2 regions of the Mesorhizobium sp. B2-3-11 genome follow, and region 2 is predicted to be linked to the other one. Evidence: riboswitches for the same ligand, from Rfam matches in the RefSeq annotation. Region 2 holds a riboswitch; the other holds the start of a gene.

Region 1 (7,525 bases), on a different contig from region 2:
AGCGAGGCGGAGGTCGTGGTGAGGATGTGCATCGCGGCCCGTGCCTGAAATCAGCCGGCGAGGATACGTTCGATCGCCGGACGGTTCAGCCCCTTGAGGCCGATGACGACGAGGCGCGAGCGGCGGTTGTCCCCGGCGGTCCAGGCCCGGTCGTAGTAATGATTGACGCGCGGGCCGACGGCCTGCAGCAGGAGCCGCATCGGCTTGCCGCCGACCTCGACAAAGCCTTTCACGCGCAGCACGTTCTCCTGTTCGGCGGCCGCGGCGACGCGCTTTGCCAGTTCGTCGGGATTGGAGATCGAGGGAATGTCGACGATGAACGTGTCGAAGTCGTCATGCTCATGGTCGAATGCGCCGTCATGGTGGGACTTGCGGTTCTCGATGTCGTCCTCGACGGCGAGACCGAGCCCGAGCAGCACCGAGGGATCGACCTTGCCATGAGACGTCGGCACGATCTTCACGGCGCGGGCGGAGTGTTCGTTGATGATGGCGTTGGCGCGGGCCGAGCCGGCGGCATCCATCAAGTCGCTCTTCGACAGGATGATCAGGTCGGCGCAGGCGATCTGGTCCTCGAACACTTCCTCGACCGGGTCGTCATGGTCGAGGCTCTCATCCTGCGCGCGCTGCGCCTGCAGGGCGTCCATGTCGTTGGCGACGCGGCCTTCGGCAAGTGCGGGACCGTCGACCACGGCGATGACGCCGTCGACGGTCACCCGGCTCTTCACTGTCGGCCACTGGAAAGCCTGGACCAGCGGCTTGGGCAAAGCGAGGCCCGAGGTTTCGATCAGGATATGGTCGACCTTCGGCGTCAGCGACAGGATCTGGTCGAGCGCCGGCACGAAATCGTCGGCGACGGTGCAGCAGATGCAGCCATTGGCCAACTCGACGATGTTTTCCTCTGGGCAGGTGTCGATGCCACAGCCTTTCAGGATTTCGCCGTCGATGCCGATGTCACCGAATTCGTTGACAATGATCGCGATACGCTTGCCGCCGGCGTTTTCCAGGAGATGGCGGACCAGGGTCGTCTTGCCGGCGCCGAGGAAGCCGGTGACGACGGTGCAGGGAACGCGGGAAACGGATGCGGTCATATCAAGTCTTTCAGCATGTCGAGGGGAGGGATGCGGGCCACGAGGCCGCGCTTGAGGCTATCGGGCCGGCCCCGCCAGGGAATGAGGCCGTCGCTGGTGGTGGCGAAGAGTTTCGCGCCAGTGACGAGATCGGCGCCGCTGGTCGTGGTCAGATCGCCGAATACATAGCTCCAGCAGCCGTCACGCAGGATCGCGGCGCTCAGTCGACGTTTGCAATTGCCGAGGCATTCGACGGTGCGGATGCGGATGTTGTCGCCCGAGGCGGCTTGGCGCGTATCTTCGGCCAAAAGTTCGCCGGCCCGGGGACGGGCGTCGGAGCCGCTCTCGTCGCGACAGGAGGCGCAGACGATGACAGTGATGCCGGCCAGGGAATCATCCTCGCCGGACGAAATGTCCATTGTTTCAGCCGAAAAACTGCTGTCGCGATCCAAATCAGGCTCCTTGCCCGGAAAACCCGCCGGGCGATCGGATACTTGCATTCCAGACGGCAGGTCTCCTGGCTCGCGGGTCATCGCCTTGGGTAGCCGCCTTCCCGGGACAATCCCAGTGGCTTTCGGCCTTGGCTCTTCGCTCACAGTTGCGGGGACAGCCGCGGATTTGGGATTTTCAATCCCGCACCGCATTCCCTCTTGGCTCCTCCCTTTGCCGAGAGGAGACCGTCTGGATCCGATTTAGGCTCTTGCGGGCAGCGGTGTCAACGCGAGCTTACGACACCGCGATGTCGGACAGCGCCGGGCCCAGGTCGCCGGCAGGCGTCACTTCGATGCGTTCGAGGCCAAGCCAGCCCTGCATCTGCTTCAATTCCTCGAAGAGCTGAGCGGCGGTATCGGGCGGTGCGCCGGGCTCGGCGTAAGCAGCATGGGCACGCAGGACACTTGCCGGCCGGTCTGCCTTGAGGTCGACGCGCGCCACGATCCTGTCGCCGAGCAGGAAGGGCAGGACATAATAGCCGTATTGGCGCTTGTCGGCCGGCGTGTAGATCTCGATCCGGTAGTGAAAACTGAACAGCCGCTCTGAGCGCGAGCGCTCGAAGACAACGGGATCGAACGGCGCCAGCAGGGCGCGGGCCTCGATCTTGCGTGGCAATCGCGCGTCCCTATAGAGGTAAGCCGGCTTGTCCCAGCCCTCGACGCGGACCGGCAGCAACTCGCCGAGTTCGACCAGTTCCTCCAGCCGGCCTTTCATGTCGGCGGGGGAGAGTCGAAAATAGTCGCGCAGGTCGCCTGATGTCGCGATGCCGTGGGCGCGGGCGGAGATGCGCAGCAATTCACGATGCGCGTCCTCGGCGGCCGGTACTGGCAGGTCGAGAATCGCCTGCGGCAGCACGCGCTCCGGCAGGTCGTAGAAGCGCTCGAAGCCGCGCCGGTGCGCCGTGGTGATGCGCCCGGCCCAGAACAGCCATTCGAAGGCATGCTTGGCGTGGCTCCAGCCCCACCAGCCGCCGGAGCCTTTCTGGCCCTCCAGCGCAGAAGCGGCGACCGGGCCGCGCTGGACGACCTCGCGGTAGATCTCTTCTATGTAGGCGGCGTGCTCGCGGCCCCATTTGGCCAGCCCCAGATACATTTCATCGCCTTGCTCGGCGCGCTGCATGCGCCAGCGCATCAGCGGGTAGGTCTCGATCGGCAGGAACGAGGCCTCATGCGCCCAGTATTCGAAGACCGTGCGCTTGCGGGTCACGGCGGCGTTGTCGAGCAAAGCGAGGGGATAGGGGCCAAGACGCGAATAGAGCGGCATGTAGTGGGCGCGAACCACCGCACTGACGGAATCGATCTGCAGCAGGCCGGTGCGGGACAGAACGCGGGCGAAGTGGCGGCGGTCGGGCGTGCCGGCGGGGCGGGGATCGAGAAACCCTTGAGCGGCGAGCGCGATGCGCCGGGCGGCGGCAAGCGAGATCTTTTCCTTCATGCGGATGCGTCCCTGATGGACCTGTCTGGCGTCGTTGCGAGGCGTGATTCCAGCCAATGCTAGCAGGGTTTTGGCGGCAACCCTGTCAGGAGAGAAAAGTGGAGTAAATGGCGAAGGAAATCAAACAGGAGCGTATGGGACCAGTTTCTCCCGGATTGCCGTCCAGCTCGGTGTTTTGAACAAGGTTTGACTTGCTTCACTGGAAGTGCTGCGCTAACCCTCGCCGCGTTGCAGCATAGGCTCCTTAAAACGGTTCAGCGGTTAAACTGTCACGCTTCCGCATTAAGGTCCGGTGCTGTAATCAACGTGGATTGGCGCCAACGGAAAGCCGCTGCATGAACGCACTCCTCAGTTCGTACCTGCCCATCGTCCTGTTTATCGGCGTGGCGCTGGTGGTCGGTCTGGCGCTGCTGGCTGCGCCCTTCCTGGTAGCCTACCGCAACCCGGATCCCGAGAAGCTGTCCGCCTATGAATGCGGATTCAACTCGTTCGACGATGCCCGCATGAAATTCGACATCCGCTTCTATCTGGTGTCGATCCTGTTCATCATCTTCGACCTGGAAGTAGCCTTCCTCTTCCCCTGGGCGGTGTCCTTCTCGAAGATTGGCATGCTCGGTTTCTGGTCAATGATGGTGTTTTTGGCAGTGCTGACCATCGGCTTTGCCTATGAATGGAAAAAAGGAGCGCTGGAATGGGATTGAACGACAGTTCAGGCACCCTCGTCGCGCCGAAGCCCAAGGGTATCATTGATCCCAACACCGGCAAGCCGGTGGGGGAGGACGATCCCTTCTTCCTCGAAATCAACAACGAGCTTGCCGACAAGGGTTTTCTGGTCACCTCGACCGAGGCGCTGATCACCTGGGCGCGCAGCGGTTCGCTGATGTTCATGACCTTCGGTCTGGCGTGCTGCGCGGTCGAAATGATCCACACCTCGATGCCGCGCTACGATTCGGAGCGCTTCGGTGTCGCGCCGCGCGCGTCTCCGCGCCAGTCCGACATCATGATCGTGGCCGGCACGCTGACCAACAAGATGGCGCCGGCGCTGCGCAAGGTCTACGACCAGATGCCGGAGCCGCGCTACGTCATCTCGATGGGCTCCTGCGCCAATGGCGGCGGCTATTACCACTATTCCTATTCGGTGGTGCGCGGCTGCGACCGGGTAGTGCCGGTCGACATCTATGTGCCCGGCTGCCCGCCGAGCGCCGAAGCCCTGCTCTACGGCATTCTTCTGCTGCAGAAGAAAATCCGCCGCACCGGCACGATCGAACGGTAAATCCATGGCCGCATCCCTTACCGAACTGTCGACCTATCTCGGCGAGAAGCTGATCGGCCGCGTCAATGACGCGGTGCTCGCCTATGGCGAGCTCTCTATCAATGTCGAGCCGCGCGACCTGGTCGAAGTGATGACCTTCCTGCGCGACGATGCGCGCTGCCAGTTCATCTCGATCATCGATGTCTGCGGCGCCGACTATCCGTCGCGGGCCAAGCGCTTCGACGTCGTCTACCATCTGCTGTCGCCGAAACAGAATGTCCGCATCCGGGTCAAGGTGCAGGCCGACGAAGAGACGATGGTGCCGTCGATCACCGGCGTTTATCCAGGCGCCGACTGGTTCGAGCGCGAGACCTACGATCTCTATGGCGTGCTGTTCTCGGGCCACCCGGACCTGCGCCGCCTGCTGACCGATTACGGGTTCGAAGGCCATCCGCTGCGCAAGGATTTCCCGCTGACCGGTTTCGTCGAAGTGCGCTACGACGACGAGGCCAAGCGCGTGATCTATGAGCCTGTGGAACTGAAGCAGGAATTCCGCAATTTCGATTTTCTTTCCCCTTGGGAAGGCACCGACTATGTGCTGCCCGGGGATGAGAAGGCAAAGCAGTAAATGGCCGAAACCTCCATCCGCAATTTCAACATCAATTTCGGCCCTCAACACCCTGCGGCGCATGGTGTTTTGAGGTTGGTCCTCGAACTCGACGGCGAAGTCGTCGATCGCGTCGATCCGCATATCGGCCTGCTGCATCGTGGTACGGAAAAGCTGATCGAGGCCAAGACCTATCTGCAGGCGGTGCCTTATCTCGACCGGCTCGACTATTGCGCCCCGATGAACCAGGAGCATGCCTTCGCGCTCGCCGCCGAGCGCCTGCTCGGCATCGAGGTGCCGAGGCGCGGCCAACTGATCCGCGTGCTCTATTGCGAAATCGGCCGCATCATGTCGCACATCCTCAATGTGACGACGCAGGCGATGGACGTCGGCGCGCTGACGCCGCCGCTGTGGGGTTTCGTCGAGCGCGAAAAGCTGATGGTGTTTTATGAGCGGGCCTCCGGCTCGCGCATGCATGCGGCCTATTTCCGTCCCGGCGGCGTCCACCAGGACCTGCCGCGCCAACTGGTCGAGGACATCGGCAAATGGATCGACCCGTTCCTGAAATCGCTCGATGACCTCGACAAGCTGCTCACCGGCAACCGCATCTTCAAGCAGCGCAATGTCGATATCGGCATTGTTTCGCTGGCCGACGCCTGGGCCTGGGGCTTTTCGGGCGTCATGGTGCGCGGCTCGGGTTCGCCTTGGGACCTGCGCAAGTCGCAGCCCTATGAATGCTATTCGGAAATGGATTTCGACATCCCGATCGGCAAGAACGGCGACTGCTTCGACCGTTATCTCCTGCGCATGGAAGAAATGCGCCAGTCGGCGCGGATCATGCGCCAATGCGTCGACCTGCTGCTCGGCAAGGAGAGCACCGGTCCGGTGTCGAATCTCGACGGCAAGGTAGTGCCGCCCAAGCGCGCGGCGATGAAGCGCTCGATGGAAGCGCTGATCCATCACTTCAAGCTCTACACCGAAGGCTATCGCGTGCCGGCCGGCGAGGTCTATGCGGCGGTCGAGGCGCCGAAGGGGGAGTTCGGCGTCTATCTGGTCTCCGACGGCACCAACAAGCCCTACCGCTGCAAGCTGCGCGCACCTGGTTTCGCGCATCTGCAAGCCATGGATTTCCTCTGCCGCGGCCACCTGCTGGCCGACGTCACCGCCGTTCTTGGCTCCCTCGACATCGTGTTTGGTGAGGTCGATCGCTAAATGTCAGTCCGCCGTCTCGCAGAAGCCAGCGTCCAGCCAGCCTCCTTCGCCTTCAACCGTGCGAATGCGGCGGCTGCCAAGCAATGGATCAAGAAATACCCCAAGGGCCGCGAGCAGTCGGCGATCATTCCGCTTTTGATGCTGGCGCAGGAGCAGGAAGGCTGGGTCACCAAGGCGGCGATCGAGACCATCTCCGACATGCTCGACATGCCCCGTATTCGCGGGCTCGAGGTCGCGACCTTCTACACGCAGTATCAGTTGAATCCCGTCGGCACACGCGCGCACATCCAGGTTTGCGGCACCACGCCGTGCATGCTGCGCGGCTCGGAAGCGCTGATGGATGTGTGCCGTTCGAAAATCCATCACGAGCAGTTCCATACCAACGACAAGGGCACCTTGTCGTGGGAGGAGGTGGAGTGTCTCGGCGCCTGCGTCAACGCGCCGATGGTCATGGTGTTCAAGGACACGTTCGAGGATCTGACGCCGGAACGGCTGGCCGAAATCATCGATCTCTACGATGCCGGCAAGGGGGCCTCGGTGGCGCCCGGACCGCAGAATGGCCGTACAGGCTCGGAGCCGGCCTCCGGTTTGACGACGCTCAAGAGCGAAAAGGCTATCCTCAAGTCGACCCGCGATCGGGAGGCCCGGGAAGCAGCCAAGGCTGCCAAGGCAGCACCCGGCGCGATCATCGCGGCGCCGGTGCCGCCACCGGCGGCTGGTGCCCCTGTCGCGCCGTCCAATGCCAGCAAGCCGAAGACCGACGCGCCTGAGACCAGCCCGGTGTTGAAGACGCCTTCAAAGGCCAAGGTGGCGCCGGCGACGGAGAAGGCGGCGAGCGTTTCTGCGCCGCTGCATTCGGCCGCCAATGCCAACAAGGCGGCGCCGGAAGTGGAGAAGGTCTCCAAGCAGCGCAGTGGACCGACGGTCAGGGCCGAACCGGCATCGGCCTTCAAGGCGCCGGAAGCCAAGGTGCCAGTCGCAAAGCCGGCAAAACCATCGCTGGAGGACAAGAATCGTCCAGCCGGTATCGACAGGCCGGCCGCGGTCGACGATCTCAAGCTGATCTCCGGGGTCGGTCCGAAGATCGAGGGTATCCTGCACACGCTGGGCATCTTCACCTTCGCGCAGGTCGCGTCGTGGAAGAAGGCCGAACGAGAGTGGGTCGACGGCTATCTCTCCTTCCAGGGCCGCATCGACCGCGACGACTGGGTCCGCCAAGCCAAGGCGCTCGCGAAGGGCGGCGTCGCCGAATACATCCGCGTCTTCGGCAAGAAGCCGGTCTGAGGGACGAAAAAATGCTTCAGGACAAAGACCGCATCTTCACCAATATCTACGGCCTCTTCGACAAGTCGCTGGCCGGTGCCATGGCGCGCGGCGCCTGGGACAACACGCCCGGCATCGTCGCCAAGGGGCGTGAGTGGATCGTCAACGAGATGAAGGCGTCGGGCTTGCGCGGACGCG
Region 2 (7,525 bases):
GCTGGCAACGCTGGCGACGCCTTACGGCTACAGCTACGATACGATCGGCCTAGCCGTTGCCGTCGCCTATCTGTTCTCGACGCGCAACGCCATGCCGAGGATTTTTCTGGCACTGATCTGGCTATACCCGGCTATCGCGCATCTGGTGAACAATGCCGGGCTTGGCATCGGCGTGCTGGTACCGCTGTTCCTGTCGGCATGGATGCTTGCCGACATAATAGCCGGCGAGCGCGGGCCCACGGTTGGCGGCACGCCAGGCATCGACATGCCGACGTAGGACGCTTGGTTGCGATACCTATTGGCGAGCTTTGACGTCGGCGCGGATGAGCAGGGTCACCGACCCGTTCTGAAGCAGCGGGCGGTAATCCGCCAGGCTCTTGGCGATTGCGATATTGTCCCTCAAAGGTATTGGCGCACGCGGCTCCGCCGTCCCGTCGTCGACCACAATGTCGGGCCGTTTCGCGGCAAGTTCGCCGGCGATCGCCGCGGTATATTGCTGGCGCAAGGTCTCCAGATCCAGCCGTTGGGCAGGGTCCTGCGCCAACCCGATGAGGATCTCGGCATCACTGACCATCCAGGCGGAGGGGTTGCGTGCCACGACACGGGCGCCAGTCATCCGGGCGAGCGGATTGCCGGCCTGCAGCCGCGAGCCGATCGACATGAAGGTTGGATGGTCGATTACGCGGCTGACGGCGACCGCCGCGGCGTCGAGACCGCCGCGTGGCTGAGTGAATGCCAGACCTTGTTGCGCCACGACCAATTTCACGATCGAAAACAGCCCAAGCGCGGCCCCAAACATGGCCGGCAGGGGCAGGCTTCGCAATGGTTTCAACCTGATAGACTGCAGCATCAATGCCAGGACGCCGACTGTCAGGAACGGCAGCGCCTGATACGTCCACCCCTTGCCCATGATGACGAAGGCAGGGACATAGGCCGCTCCAGCCAAAAGCAGTATTTGCGCATCGCGATGGGGCCGACCGGGATAAGCCATCACCAGTGTGGCCCCTGCCATGGCCGCGAACATAGGGATAGGCCATAGCATCAACATGTCCATGACCGGCATCCGCATCGGCAAATAGACTTGACGCAACAAGGGCAGCACCTCGGCGAAGAAAGGCTGCATGAAAACAGCGAGTGCGATCAGATAGCCAACGGTCAGAATACCACCGACCACACTCTCGGTCGTAAAAAGCGGACGCAGCGAGCGTCGCTGTAGCGCAATCACAAGGGCCGGCAGCGCCAGAGCCAGCACGCTGTAGGGTGGTTTGATCATCACGAAGATACCGGCGCCGACACCGGCAACCATCCGCTCGGCGATGCTGCCGGCACGAAAATCCGCCGTTCGATCACGTGCCGAAAGCAATGCCAGCCACGGCAGCAAGGCGATCACGGCAATCTGCTCGCGCTGGCCGAAATCCGGCGGAAACAGGAACAGCACGACAAACACCGCCGCCGGAATGATCCAGACGCACCGCTTCAGAACCTCGTCGGTCCGTGCAAGAATGCGAGCCGAAAAGCAGACGGAAGCAGCCGCGAGTGCCGCCACGCCCACACTCACCCAAAATTCCGCCGACAGCCCGGTCAGGCGTTCCATGGCGAGGAAAGGCAGATAGAGCCAGGTTGAAAAAGGTGGATTGCCCTCGGCGATATCGACGTAAAGGCGTTCGCCGTTGAGGACACGGTCGCCAACCGTCAGCAGCCAGGACACGTCGACATTGCTCGGCACCACGATGAGCGAGACGACGACCGCATAAATGGTGATCAACAGCGTTGCGACAACCGGCCCGACAAGTCGAAATACAGCCTTGCTGGATTTCAAGCTCGCCGGCTTGCCCTGAGCAACGAGCGGGGCATTCATGCAAATGGCTTTCATCACCGGAACAACCAGTATCGGTGAGTTTCTAGCAGCCAGCAGTTAAGGGCGTTCTAACCTGGCGGTTGAACGCCATTTGACCGCTACAGATTGCACGGCGCGTCGCTATCGGCCTGGATGCTTGCCGGGATCAGGGCCGCGAACGCGGGAACCGGCTGCAGGCGCGCCGATGCGGCGCCGGACCGGCGGAACGCTGATCCTGACCGTGATGTCCAGCATCATCTCTCCCACCGTCGGCGGGCAAGGTACGGTCTGCAAGAAGACCAGGGGCGACGGTCCCTCTGGCGGCTCGCGGCGGGTCGGTCCGCCGCGCCATGCTTTGCCGCGCCATGCCCTGGCGGGCGGCTCCTGCCGCAGCCGGCCGCTCTTGCGTCTCAGCCGCAACTGCTTGGCAAAGCCGCGCGACAGCCAGGCCAGCCTGCCGAAATCGGTTCGCGGCTTGGCCTGCAGCACCGCCGACCAGCGCGAAAGGCCGGTGAGGTCGGCCATGTCAAGCACGCGCGCCAGCACCCTGTCCGGCACCGCCGCGCCAATATCGAGCGCGAGGTAGGAGAGCGCCACCGCCGCGGCCACGGCAAGGCCACGCCTGGCGACAACGTCGAGGAACACGTCCCAGTCGACATCGCCGGCGCGAATGGCTACAGCGCAATCGACCAGCCAATCGCTGTGCGTGTGGGCGTCGAGCCCGCCATGCGCGATGGCGAGCGCGATGCGGTCCGCAGGCGACGGCACCAGCACGCCGACGCCGCTGAATTCGGCCGCCGCCGCTCGCCGCCAGATCCCTGGTCGTCCTCGTCGCTTTGCTGCGAACCGTCATAGGGCGGATCAAGCCTCGATTTCCAGTGCCGACAGTGGCTTTGAACAGCAGGCCAGGATGAAGCCATCATCGATCTCGTGATCGAGGATGCCGCCATTGTGGCTCATCTCGACGCTGCCGGAGACTTTCTTCACCTTGCAAGTTCCGCACAGGCCGAATTCGCAGGCCGCCGGTATCCGCACGCCCGAAGCACGCGCCGTCTGCAGCACGGTCTGGCCGGCGACACAGTCGGCGTCGACGTCCGAAAGCGCGAAGCGGATCGGCGTTGCGGCTTCGACGGGGACAGCCACACCGTCCTGCGCCGGCGCCGCGAATGGCGCCGGGATTTCCTCAACGGTCGGCGCGGCAAAGCTCTCCTGATGGTACTTTGCCATGTCGAAGCCGGCGGCTTCGAGCATGCCGCGCACGGCGCGCATGAAGGGATCGGGGCCGCAGCAGAAGATTTCGCGTTCGCGGAAATCGGGCGCCAGCAGTGGCAGCCGGATAGCGTCGATGCGGCCCATATGGCCATACCAGCCCTCGCGGCTCGACCGTTCCTCGATCATGAAGCCGAGCGACAGGCCCGGCATGTGGCCGCCGAGCAGCTCCAGCTCCTTGCGGAAGATGATCTCTTCCGGGCGCCGCGCGCAGTTGACGAAGCCGACATCGGTCCATGGCGCGCAGTCGTTCAGCCAGCGCAGCATCGACATCATCGGCGTCACGCCGGAACCGGCCGAGATGAACAGATATTTCGCCGCCGGATGGCTGTGCAGTGAAAAGTCGCCGCCTGGTCCATAGGCCTTGACGTGCGAGCCGGGTGCCAGGTGATCGAACATCCAGCGTGTGCCAATGCTGCCCACCTGCGCCTTCACCGTCACCGCGATCGAGAATGGCCGCGACGGTGACGATGACAGCGTATAGGTGCGCATCAGCGGCCCGTCCGGTGTCGGCAATTCCAGCGCCACGAACTGGCCCGGCTTGTAGCGGAACCAGGTCTGGTTGTCGGAGCGGAAGGTGAAGGTCTTCACGTCGGGCGCCTCGTCGGTGACGCCGGTCACTTCCAGCACCTGCAGCCTGTCGTTCCAGGGCGCCATCTGGTCGAGATGGCGATAGAGGCCGAGGTCCGTCATCGCATTCATCCTCTTGTCCCTTTTGTTCTGCGCATGCCCAAAACCGCCGTCTTTAGCGATATGCCTAGGCAACGCTGCGCAGGGCCGGCCGGCCGCCTTCGGCAAGCCGTGGCCCGATGAAGGACGCGTACCACTCGACGAACTGGATCACGCCGCCCTCATGCAGCTCCGAATAGGGGCCTGGCTCGTAGGCCGGCGACAGGATGCCGAAGGCGTTTTCCTCGACGATGCGGCGATCCTGGTCGTTGGTCTCGGTCCAGACATGGGTGAGTTCTGCGAGATCGTAATCGACGCCCTCGACCGCATCCTTATGCACCAGCCATTTGGTCGTCACCGCCGTTTCCGTGGCGCTGATCGGCAGCACCCGGAAGGTGACGGCGTGGTCGCCCAGGATGTGGTTCCAGGTCGTCGGATAGTGGTAAAGCAGCAACGAACCGATGCGGTTGGTTGAAACGCTGTCGGAAAGGTTCCTCTCGACCGCGCGCTTTCCCGTCATCGTATAGCTGACGGCATCGCGCAGCAGCGGTGCGCGGGTCGCGCGATACTGGCCGGCCGGATCGATGCGGAACTTGCTCGGCAGGCCGGCCGCTTCGCATTTCGCCCAGTGCGCCAGCATCTCCGGATCGCTGTCGGCGCCTTGCACGCCGGTCACCGTCGGTGCTTCCGGGAAGGTCTTGCAGAGTTCGGGATGATTGCCGGCGCAATGATAGCATTCGCGGTTGTTTTCCCAGACCAGCTTCCAGTTGCCCTTCTCGATGATGGTGCTCTCGAAGGCGACTTTTGCCTCACACAGCCGGTGCGGCAAAAGGTAGGGCTCGATCATCACCCGCATCGGCGCGAAGTCGGCTGGCTCCTTGGCCAGGCAGATGAAGACATAGCCGGCGACGCTTTCGCAGGCGACCGGCTTCAGCCCGAACTGGCTCTTGTCGAACCCATCGGCCATCTGGCGGGCGAACAGCAGCCGGCCGTCGAGCTCGTAGGTCCATTGGTGATAGGGACAGACCAGCTTGGCGGCCGTGCCCTTGTCGGAATTGCAGACGCGGCTGCCGCGATGGCGGCAGGAATTGTGGAAGGCGTTGATCTTGCCCTGCTGATCGCGCACCAGCACGACCGGATAATCGCCGATCTGCACGGTGATGAAGCTGCCCGGCTTGGGCAATTCGCAATCATGGCCGATGAACAGCCAGTCGCGATACCAGATCAACTCCATGTCCAGCTTGAAGTAGTCCGGGTCGGTGTAAAAAGGCTGTTCCAGCGAAAAGTCTTGTCTGCGGCTGCTCAAGAGCCTCAGCATGTCGTTGCGCGCGTCCATGTCCTGTCCTCAGTTTCAAGGACTGAACTGGTGGTGATTGAGGAAGGACTGGGCGCAGATCGGCGAAAAGCCGGACAAACACCATCCGCCTCTTGACCGCCCACCGCGATCAGTCGAGTTCTAGCGATCTCGGGCTGGTTTCCGGGCTCTGGAGTTGTCCTTGCGGACCATCGCGACACCTTCCCAGGCTTTAGCCCAGTGGTCTCCCGTTGCGACTTGAACTCCACCACCGTTGCGGGGGCAGCGCCGGAATCTGACCGGCTTCCCAATTCTCCGCTCCGTCGTCACGCAGCGGCACCTGAGATGCCTGATCTAATCACGACAGGCTTTGCGACATCGGCACGAAAGCGACATCGCATCCATGCGGCGCGACACGCATGCTGGATCGTCATGACAGGCTTGTAGCCGTTGGAATCGCCTTCTGCCGCCAAGCCGCGCCGGCACCGTCTTCGACCCCTTTGCCGGCAGCAAATAGGTTAACAGTTTCAAAAAGTGACTATTAGAGGAGTCTAAAATCGAACCGAACGGTTCGTTTCTGTTGACGGTGCGTGCAAGATGCTGTGAACGCCGAGCCTCCGACACAGTTGGTGATCAGGATGCTGTTTCAAGGTAACCAGCTGATATCACAAGAGAAAATAAGAGATGCGGAAAGCGCTGGTACAATTTCAAGTGGTGGAGTCATGGTCCACGCTGAACAACTTCGTGATTGGAAACGGCAAGGGTGCTCTCCCACATCGGGGCTGTCCGAACGACGCGATTTAATCCCAAGACACGCCGCTAGATGGACGGAAAAATACTGGAGTACCAAAATGAAAAAGATCATTCTCACTGCCGCCGCCCTTCTGGCTGTTTCCGGCAGCGCCTTCGCTGGTAGCGACAATTACGGTTCGAACGGCGCCAACCAGCCTGCTGCCGCGGTGGACAGCTCGTACACCGCTTCCACCTCCACCAAGACGTCGGAGCCGGGTGCTCAAACGCCTGCTCAGGGCAGCGATCGCAACCTCTTCGGCCGCTAACGGCCTGTCCCCACGGACGGCGGGCTTGCCCGCCGATCCGGTAGAATTCAAGAAATTCAGGAGTGTCTAAAATGAACAAGATCCTTATTGCCGCCGCCGCCGTTCTGGCCATTTCCGGCAGCGCTTTTGCCAGCGACAACTATGGCTCCAACGGTGCCAACCAGCCTGCCGCCGCGGTGGACAACTCGTACACCGCGTCGGTCGACAAGTCGGCTCCTGCCAGCCAGGAGCCCGTCCAGCACGGCGCCGATCGCAACCTGTTCGGCAACAACTAACATCTCTTCAAGCAAGGACGGCGCGCTCAGCCCGCCCCTTGAATTCGAAAAAATCGGAGTACCGAAATGAAAAAGATTGTTCTTACCGCCGCCGCTCTTCTGATTGCCGCTGGCAGCGCCTATGCCGGCAACGACAACGTTGGCGGCACCGACATCAACAAGCTGGCGACCGTCAACGTCGACACCTCGCATACGGGCTCGATCCGCAAGAGCGAATCGCCCGTCTACAAGCTGCTCAATTCGTCGGGCGACGTACAGAAGTCCGCCCCTCAGGGCGCAGACCGCAACCTCTTCGGCAACAACTAACCAGCCGTGGTAATATACAAAAGAGAGCGGCGGGCTTGCCCGCCGCTCTCTTTTTGCGTTGTCGAGACAGCTTGTAGTCTCAGGCGGCTTTTGCTTCCGCTTCCTGCAGGGCGAACGACCGTCCATTCGCATCGAAGATATGAAGATCTCCGGCATTGGCGGTCAGCCGCAGCGTCGAGCCGCGCTTGACCTCGACATTGCCCGGCAACTTGGTCACCAGCGGCAGGTCGGCACGGCCGATGTCGATATAGACCAGCTGAACCTCACCGAGCTGCTCGAGATAATCGACCGTCCCCTCGAACAGATAATCGCTACCACTGGCGATCGCGAGATCTTCCGGCCGCACGCCGAAGCTGACCGCCGCTCCCTTTGCCGAAGCAGGCGTCGCGATCGGTACCGTCGCCTTGCGGCCGCCGACATGACTGACGATGGTCGGATTGCCCGTCTTGTCGACCGTCGCCGGCAGGATATTCATGGCCGGTGAGCCGATGAACTGGGCGACGAAGAGGTTGCCGGGGTTCTTGTAGAGCTCCATCGGCGTGCCGACCTGCTCGATGTGGCCATCCTTCAGCACGACGATGCGGTCGGCCAGCGTCATCGCCTCGACCTGGTCGTGCGTGACATAGATCATAGTCGTGTTGGGCATCGATTCCTTGAGCTTGGCGATCTCGATGCGCGTGGCGACGCGCAGCGCCGCGTCAAGGTTCGACAGCGGTTCGTCGAACAGGAACACTTTCGGATTGCGCACGATGGCTCGGCCGATGGCGACACGCTGGCGCTGGCCGCCTGACATCGCCTTGGGCAGGCGGTCGAGATA

The links. Region 2 has a riboswitch for cobalamin ahead of FJ960_RS20240 (aromatic ring-hydroxylating dioxygenase subunit alpha). Riboswitches for the same ligand answer to the same signal wherever they lie in the genome.
Region 1: linked by a shared signal. The riboswitch ahead of FJ960_RS18845 (DUF1636 family protein) and the one ahead of FJ960_RS20240 (aromatic ring-hydroxylating dioxygenase subunit alpha) in region 2 are both predicted to bind cobalamin.

What each region holds. Positions count from the first base shown of each region.
Region 1 is NZ_VFVS01000013.1:141,368-148,892, forward strand. Features, by position in the region: gene cobN (cobaltochelatase subunit CobN) at 1-32, opposite strand, end outside; gene cobW (cobalamin biosynthesis protein CobW) at 51-1,088, opposite strand; gene FJ960_RS18845 (DUF1636 family protein) at 1,085-1,519, opposite strand; cobalamin riboswitch at 1,557-1,764, opposite strand; gene FJ960_RS18850 (winged helix-turn-helix domain-containing protein) at 1,794-2,993, opposite strand; gene FJ960_RS18855 (NADH-quinone oxidoreductase subunit A) at 3,329-3,694, shown strand; gene FJ960_RS18860 (NADH-quinone oxidoreductase subunit B) at 3,685-4,266, shown strand; gene FJ960_RS18865 (NADH-quinone oxidoreductase subunit C) at 4,271-4,873, shown strand; gene FJ960_RS18870 (NADH-quinone oxidoreductase subunit D) at 4,874-6,064, shown strand; gene FJ960_RS18875 (NADH-quinone oxidoreductase subunit E) at 6,065-7,348, shown strand; gene nuoF (NADH-quinone oxidoreductase subunit NuoF) at 7,360-7,525, shown strand, end outside.
Region 2 is NZ_VFVS01000015.1:77,605-85,129, forward strand. Features, by position in the region: gene FJ960_RS20220 (glycosyltransferase family 87 protein) at 1-277, shown strand, start outside; gene FJ960_RS20225 (hypothetical protein) at 296-1,858, opposite strand; gene FJ960_RS20230 (hypothetical protein) at 1,979-2,605, opposite strand; gene FJ960_RS20235 (hybrid-cluster NAD(P)-dependent oxidoreductase) at 2,699-3,799, opposite strand; gene FJ960_RS20240 (aromatic ring-hydroxylating dioxygenase subunit alpha) at 3,864-5,111, opposite strand; cobalamin riboswitch at 5,226-5,428, opposite strand; gene FJ960_RS20245 (DUF680 domain-containing protein) at 5,921-6,127, shown strand; gene FJ960_RS20250 (DUF680 domain-containing protein) at 6,199-6,402, shown strand; gene FJ960_RS20255 (DUF680 domain-containing protein) at 6,469-6,708, shown strand; gene ugpC (sn-glycerol-3-phosphate ABC transporter ATP-binding protein UgpC) at 6,788-7,525, opposite strand, start outside.